2 regions of the Jeotgalibaca porci genome follow, and region 2 is predicted to be linked to the other one. Evidence: riboswitches for the same ligand, from Rfam matches in the RefSeq annotation. Region 2 holds a riboswitch; the other holds the start of a gene.

The links. A riboswitch is a leader RNA that binds a small molecule or an ion and turns the genes downstream of it on or off. The one in region 2 is predicted to bind magnesium.
Region 1: another riboswitch for magnesium. It lies ahead of mgtA (magnesium-translocating P-type ATPase); the one in region 2 lies ahead of mgtE (magnesium transporter).

What each region holds. Positions count from the first base shown of each region.
Region 1 is NZ_CP049889.1:222,515-226,222, forward strand. It holds gene mgtA (magnesium-translocating P-type ATPase) at 1-1,469, opposite strand, end outside; M-box (ykoK) riboswitch at 1,655-1,820, opposite strand; gene G7058_RS01305 (glucose-6-phosphate isomerase) at 1,932-3,278, opposite strand; gene G7058_RS01310 (hypothetical protein) at 3,327-3,707, opposite strand.
Region 2 is NZ_CP049889.1:1,870,111-1,873,818, forward strand. It holds gene G7058_RS09505 (bifunctional diguanylate cyclase/phosphodiesterase) at 1-502, shown strand, start outside; gene G7058_RS09510 (copper homeostasis protein CutC) at 602-1,234, shown strand; M-box (ykoK) riboswitch at 1,284-1,452, shown strand; gene mgtE (magnesium transporter) at 1,630-2,976, shown strand; gene G7058_RS09520 (hypothetical protein) at 3,269-3,708, shown strand, end outside.

The sequences.
Region 1 (3,708 bases), 650 kb from region 2:
TAAGCAACGATCAAAACCCGCATCCCTTGCTTATTCAATTTCGTACTAAGAGTAATCATATTTTGACGAAGCTCATCCGTTAATGGCATGACTTCTCCAGCTATTTCAACATGACTGCAGACTGTTAACATTTCTTCAGCCGCACCTTTCGTAATCATTAATTGACGTGAAGGTGTCTTTACCGCTACCGTCAAACGACGTCTAGAGAAATCAAAAGGAATTTCATCAATTTTTTCTGCAGGTTCAAAAGGTGTTTCACTGCGATTTTCCTCTACAAATTCAATTACAGCGTGATCCATAACGTTTTTCCAGCCCGTTTGGTAATAGGCATTCATATACGTTAAGGCTAAGACGTCTTCGCTTTCGTTACCCAGTGGGTCTAGGTGCTGCACTAACACCACTTTATCTTCCGTAATCGTTCCGGTTTTATCTGTACAAAGAACATCCATTGCACCTAAGTTTTGAATCGCATTCAATTCTTTAACGATTACTTTTTTACGTGACATTGTTATTGCACCTTTTGCAAGGTTACTTGTCACAATCATTGGCAACATTTCCGGAGTTAACCCTACCGCAATAGCAATCGAGAAGAAAAATGCCCCAGCCCAATCTCCTTTAGAAATACCGTTAACAAGGAAAACAATCGGCACCATTACGCCCATAAAACGTAAAAGAACTTTACTCACGTTTTTTACGCCACGATCAAAACTCGTCTCGCCACGAGAAGTCGTTGACTGGGAAGCGATATCTCCAAAAAAGGTAGACTGCCCTGTCTTTAACACCAATGCTTTTCCTTGACCACTAAGAACATCAGTCCCCATAAAGGCTAAATTTTCGAAATCCAGTGCCGTTACATTTTTCGGCTCTTCTCCTTCACTTTCATTCGCTACATATTTTTCTACAGGTAACGATTCGCCTGTTAACGAAGATTGGTTAACGAATAAATCCTTCGTCCAGAGTAAACGTGCATCGGCTGGAATCATGTCCCCCGTTGAAAGATTAACAATATCCCCTGGTACAACTTCATCGATCGGAATCTCTTTTGTTATTCCTTCTCGTGTAACAGAGCACGTCGTCTCAATTAATTCTTTTAACGCGAGGCTCGCTTTTTGAGAACGGTATTCTTGGAAAAAGTGCAGCCCTGCACTAAACAGAATCATTAATCCCATAATAATACTTGCATCGTAGTCTTTCGTAAATGCTGAAACTACCATTAAGAGTCCTAACACATAAATAAACGGATCATTAAAACCTTGTAAGAGTAAACGATACCAAGGCGTTGGCTTTTGTGTAGCCACTTCATTTAACCCGTATTTCTCCAAGCGTTTTTCAGCTTGAACGTGAGTCAAACCTTCTAGATTTGTACTCAGTTCTGCTAGTACCCCGTCATTTGATAGACGTCCTAGTCTAACCAATTCACTGTTTTTTGACTTTTTCTCTACATAAATATGTTTCTTTTTATTTGTCATTGCTATCGCTCCTTTTAAAGTGTGTCAGGTCATCATCCTGCTCTTCAGTACCTGCTTTATTATTATCCCTCTGATGTGGATTCATCCCAACCACCTCCTCGCACAATAGCCTTTAAAAACGAAAAAACCCTACTCCAATGAAGTAGGGCTTAACAAATAAATAGACGTAGCTATATATACTATCGTTTTGACCTCTTCGTCGAGTTTTAGCACTGCATGGCATAGGGGTTTCCCCCAGCTACATTAAGAATCCCCTTAATTCGAAGATTCCTGGTAACCCATTGGTGTCTTTGGACATTTCTGGGCAGTAGCGTATCTCACATGCAGACGCCTCACCTAACAAGGCTATTCAATTTTTTATCCTCAACTAGTATAGCGAACTTATTCAAATAGAGCAACCAATAAAGAGTAAACAAAAAAAGAAGCGCGTACCTTTTTTCAGTACACGCCTCTTTCCTTAGCTTATAAACGTTCGTTCAACTCTTTAGCAAGTTCTTCAAATCCTGGTTTACCCAGTAAAGCAAACATATTTTTCTTGTATGCTTCTACACCTGGTTGGTCAAACGGATTTACGCCATTCAAGTAACCAGAAATAGCTACTGCAATTTCAAAGAAATAAATCATATAGCCTAATGAGTAAGCATCCATCGCTGGAATAGTTAGCAACAAGTTCGGAACTTCGCCGTCTGTATGTGCCAACAACGTTCCTTGATACGCTTTTGTATTAACGAAGTCAATGTCTTTACCTTCCAAATACTTCAAGCCATCCAAATCTTCCGCTAATTCCGGAATCTGAATATTTTTACGTGGTTTGTCTACTTTAATGACTGTTTCGAAGATATTGCGTTGTCCGTCTTGGATATATTGACCCAATGAGTGCAAGTCAGTAGAGAAGTTCGCACTTGATGGGTAAATACCTTTATTATCTTTACCTTCTGATTCCCCGAATAATTGTTTCCACCATTCAGAGAAATATTGCATACCTGGCTCATAATTAATAAGCAATTCAGTAACTTTACCTTTACGGTATAGGATATTACGGATTACGGCATATTGATAAGCCTCATTTTTTGTTAGATCGGAAGTTGTATATTCTTTTTGAGCATCACGCGCACCTTGCATCATTGAATCGATATCTGCTCCACTAACAGCGATTGGCAATAGACCTACTGCTGTCAACACCGTGAAGCGTCCACCAATTTCATCCGGAATTACGAAAGTTTCGTATCCTTCTGTATCCGCTTCGTGCTTAGCAGCGCCACGTGCTTTATCAGTTGTTGAATAAATACGTTTACGTGCTTCTTCTTTACCGTATTTTTTAATCAACAATTCTTTGAATACACGGAAAGCGATAGCTGGTTCAGTCGTTGTACCTGATTTAGAAATCATGTTGACAGAAAAGTCGCGATCGCCGATTACTTCAATTAAGTCAGCTAAGTACGTAGAACTGATACTGTTTCCAGCAAAGAAGATTTGTGGTGTTTTACGAGCCGCGTCATCTTGCAAGTTATAGAATGTATGATTCAAGAAATCAATTGCAGCGCGTGCTCCAAGGTAAGAACCGCCAATACCGATTACAACCAGTACTTCTGAGTCTTCTTGAATTTTCTTAGCTGCAGCTTTAATACGTTTATACTCATCTTTATCGTATGTTTCAGGCCATTCAACCCAACCAGTAAAATCACTACCCGCGCCTGTACCTTCGCGAAGCGCTTTATCTACTGTGGTGACTTGGTCTTGTAAATACGTTAGTTCATGTTCATTAAAAAACGTTAATGCTTTAGTATAATCAAATTGAATATGTGCCATTCCAAACCCTCCATCTATTGTTCGTCCATTTTGAACCAAAGAATTTTATTAATTTACGGGGACAGTTCCATAATCATACGTATCTAATAAAGTAGTCAGTTCTTTAGAACGTCTCCAAGCCACGTCCTCAGTCCCAGCTAATAATACATTTGGATCTTCCGGTCGCTCTACTAAATCAAAAACAAATAACGAAACATTATTCGCATCTGCCTTTAAGTGCGCAAGATCCATAAGGCGAAAAGAGTCCGATTGTACATTAACAAATTTCAGCAGATGTTCCATGATGACACCCATCGGTAACTTGCCGCCGATTTCTGACTTTGCACTTAAAAATGAGATAGATTCTCCTCTATTATCGACAAGAAAATAAGTTTCTCCCTGGGCATTTGTTACCATGATAGTCCCTGCAACTACCCCTCTTTCAGCCATG
Region 2 (3,708 bases):
TTCGCCGGTTGAATTGTTCCAAAAGGATTTTAGAGAGAGATTGCTGGAGACGTGCGTAAAGTACGACGTTCCGCCAGAAAAAATAAAAGTAGAGATTACGGAACGAACGGTCATGAATTCCAATGCCAAGAATATAACGATTATTAATGATTTGTTGGCAGATGGATTCAAAATTGCTCTTGACGATTTTGGGATGGGGTATTCAAACTTCAACTTCTTATTTGAATTTGAAATCACTACGCTAAAACTGGACAAATCATTAGTCGAACATATCAAAGATAAAAAGCGGCGTCTTTTCATTGAGAGTATCCTCAAACTCAGAGATTACAAAGACTTTGATGTGATTGCGGAAGGTGTCGAAACAAAAGAAGAACTGGATACACTCGTTGGATTAGGCTGCCGACGCATTCAAGGCTACTACTTTAGCCAACCGCTGAAACGATCAGTGGCAGAGAAATTTTTAATGGATTTTAGTAATAAAAGCGCTGATATGGGGAAATAAAATCACCCGTATTCGCGCTTTTTAATTTTTGTAAATAAAACTATCTGGGAATGGAAGTCAGCAGAATAAAAGGTTATAGTTAATGTGAGGTGATGAAAGATGCTGAAAGAAGCATGTGTAGAAAATTTTACAGATGTACCTGCAGTAATTAATCGGGGAGCAAAACGGATTGAACTCTGTGATAACTTATCTGTCGGCGGAACAACGCCAAGTTTAGGGGTAATAAAAGTTTCAACGGAATATTGCTATGATAATGATGTATCCGTTATCGTTATGCTGAGACCGCGTGGTGGAGATTTTGTCTATTCGATTATGGAGAAAGCAATGATGATCCATGACTTGGAAGAAATTAGCAAATTGCGTCCAGAAGGTATTGCAGTAGGTGCTTTGACGGCCGAAAATGAATTGGACAAACCATTTTTGGAAGAAATCGCAACTTTGGCAAAGAATAAACACATGACTTTAGTGTTCCATATGGCTTTTGATCTCATACCAAAAGACTTACAGAGAGAGTCATTATTATGGCTGCAAGAGCACGGATTCATACGAATTTTAACGCACGGCGGACCTGCTGAAAAAACGATTTTTGAAAACATTGAAAATATTGCTGAACTGATGAAAATTAGCCCCGATATGACAATCATGCCAGGCGGCGGACTGACGAAAAACAACTTAGACGAATTGTTGACGCATATCGATGCTGTGGAAGTCCACGGCACTCGAATTGTATAAAACTTAGACATGCTTAATTAAGTATGTTAAACTGTTTAAGACAAAAACTTAATAGCCTTGTTAGGTGAGGTTACTGTACTAGAGATATGCTGCTGCCCAGAAACGTCGAAAGACGCCAATGGGTCAACAGGAATTTCCGAATTAAGGGAATTCTTAACGTAGCTGGGATTCACAATCCCTATGCTGTACAGAGCTAAAACTCGACGAAGAGGTGCGAATTCTTTTACTGTACACATATGTTGTATTTTTGCATGCTCTTTGGGAGCATGCTTTTTTTGTTTAGATGAACTTTCAGGAGGTGGTTGTAATGGACCCGAAGCCCAGGTGCAATAAAAAAATGGTAAACAATATAACTGAGGGGGACATTGCCCCCTATTTGAGAGGGATTACTAATCATGAAAAACTACGAAAACATTTTCCAAGCTGCTAAAAACAACAACCGCCAAGCGTTCCGCTCCAGCTTCTTCAAGCTTCACTTGAAGGACCAAGAGGAGCTATACCACGCTTTGTATCCGAAAAACAAAGAGAAAATCGAAGGCTTTTTAACACCTGCTGAGTTTTCAGATCTATTTAAATGGATGGACACTGAGGGACAAAAAGAAGTTTATGAGGTATTTTCCCGAGATTATGTAGCGGGCTTACTGCCTTATATGGAAACAGATACCATTGTTAAGTTTCTATCCATTCTGGAGGAGGAACAAGCAGAAGAATTACTCCACTTACAAGAAGAAGATTTACGCTGCCAAATCAAGGAAGTTATGACCTTTAATCCCGAGACTGCTGGATCTATCATGAATAAGAGTTTTGTTATTGCGACAATGAATGAAACGGTCAAAGATGTCGCAGAGCGGTTACGTGCTTCGGCACTCACAGTTGAAATGGTGTATTATGTCTATGTTCTAAATGGCGAAGGGCAACTATGTGGAGTTGTGTCGTTGCGTGATTTAATGACAAATCCGGATAGTAAGATTTTGACAGAAATCATGGTTACAAAACTAGTGTCGGTGGCAACTACGAATGACCAGGAGTTGGCAGCAAAGATGCTGCAGGCATATGATTTAATTGCCATTCCAGTTTTGGATGATGCTGGGAAAATGAAAGGAATTATCACGGTCGATGATGTTATGGACGTATTAACGGAAGAGGTCACAGAAGATTTCCACGAATTTGCGGCAATTAGTAAATCAGACTCTAGCACTAATGCTAAAGAAAGTGTCTGGAATGATGCCCGCGTGCGGATGCCTTGGATTATTATATTGGTCTTTTTAGGAATGATAAGTGCTTCGTTAATTAGTTCGTTTGAAGATACATTAAATCAAGTCGTTTTGTTGGCGGCATTTATTCCTATCATTATGGATTCAGCCGGAAATGTGGGGACACAATCGCTTGCGGTTGCTGTTCGAAAATTATCAGTCGGAGATAATCCGTTTAGTGAGGAATTCTGGAAAACGATTTGGCAAGAATTTCTGGTAGGGACCATAATAGGAGCTGCTGCTGGAATCGTTCTTGGTTTAATTGTAGCCTTATTTTATGGTAATACCATTTTAGGAATTATTATCGCCGTATCGTTGCTTCTAACGCTAAGTTTATCCAATGTTGTTGGAGCTGTTATACCGGTTATCATCCATAAATTCAAGCTTGACCCGGCTGTTGCTTCAGGTCCGTTTATCACAACCATAAATGATGCTTTAGGCTTAATCATTTATTTTTCAATTGCAACGCACCTGTTACATTTATTATAGAATACTAAATATAGAAGGAGAGAGGGATAAGAGTCCTTCGCTCCTTTTTTGCTTGCTCGAGAGCTAAAAAAGAGCTTAAAAAACCAAGGAAAACCAACATTTCTAGATTGTGGTGGAACGTAAAAGGATATCTTTTGCTTTTTAATATCAGGTACTTTTATAATGCGGATAAAGGAGTTAAGATAGTTAATGACAGGCGGCCTGATTTATAAAATTCGCTTCTCTTAATTTTTTGGCTTATAATAGTAGGATTGTCGCTTGTTCACAAAAATAATGTATGAAGGAGGAGTATATGAAGAATGAAGGACGTTTAACGAAAGGAAAGAATTTACTTTTAGGAATTGTATTTATACTATTGGTGGCTTCAATTATTTTTGCGGTCTACATGTTCTTTCAAGCACCTGAAGAAGCTACCGGCATTGAGGGAGAGCGAATGAAGAGTGATTATATCTTAATGATTTTACAGTGTACGTTTGGCGCTCTCGTTATTTTTTTACCACAAAGAGTGGAAAACCACTTTGAAATTGATATTCCGAATGTAATCGAAATTATTTATATAATCTTTTTATTTTTAGCTATTTATTTAGGGGAAGTACGGAATTTTTATTTCTTATTTCCAAATTGGGATGCTGTTCTGCATTTTTTTAGTGCAGGAATGCTGGGAGCAGTCGGCTTCATGTTGGTTAATTTTATGACGGGAATTGAGAAGTTGAATTTACGCTTGAGTCCAGG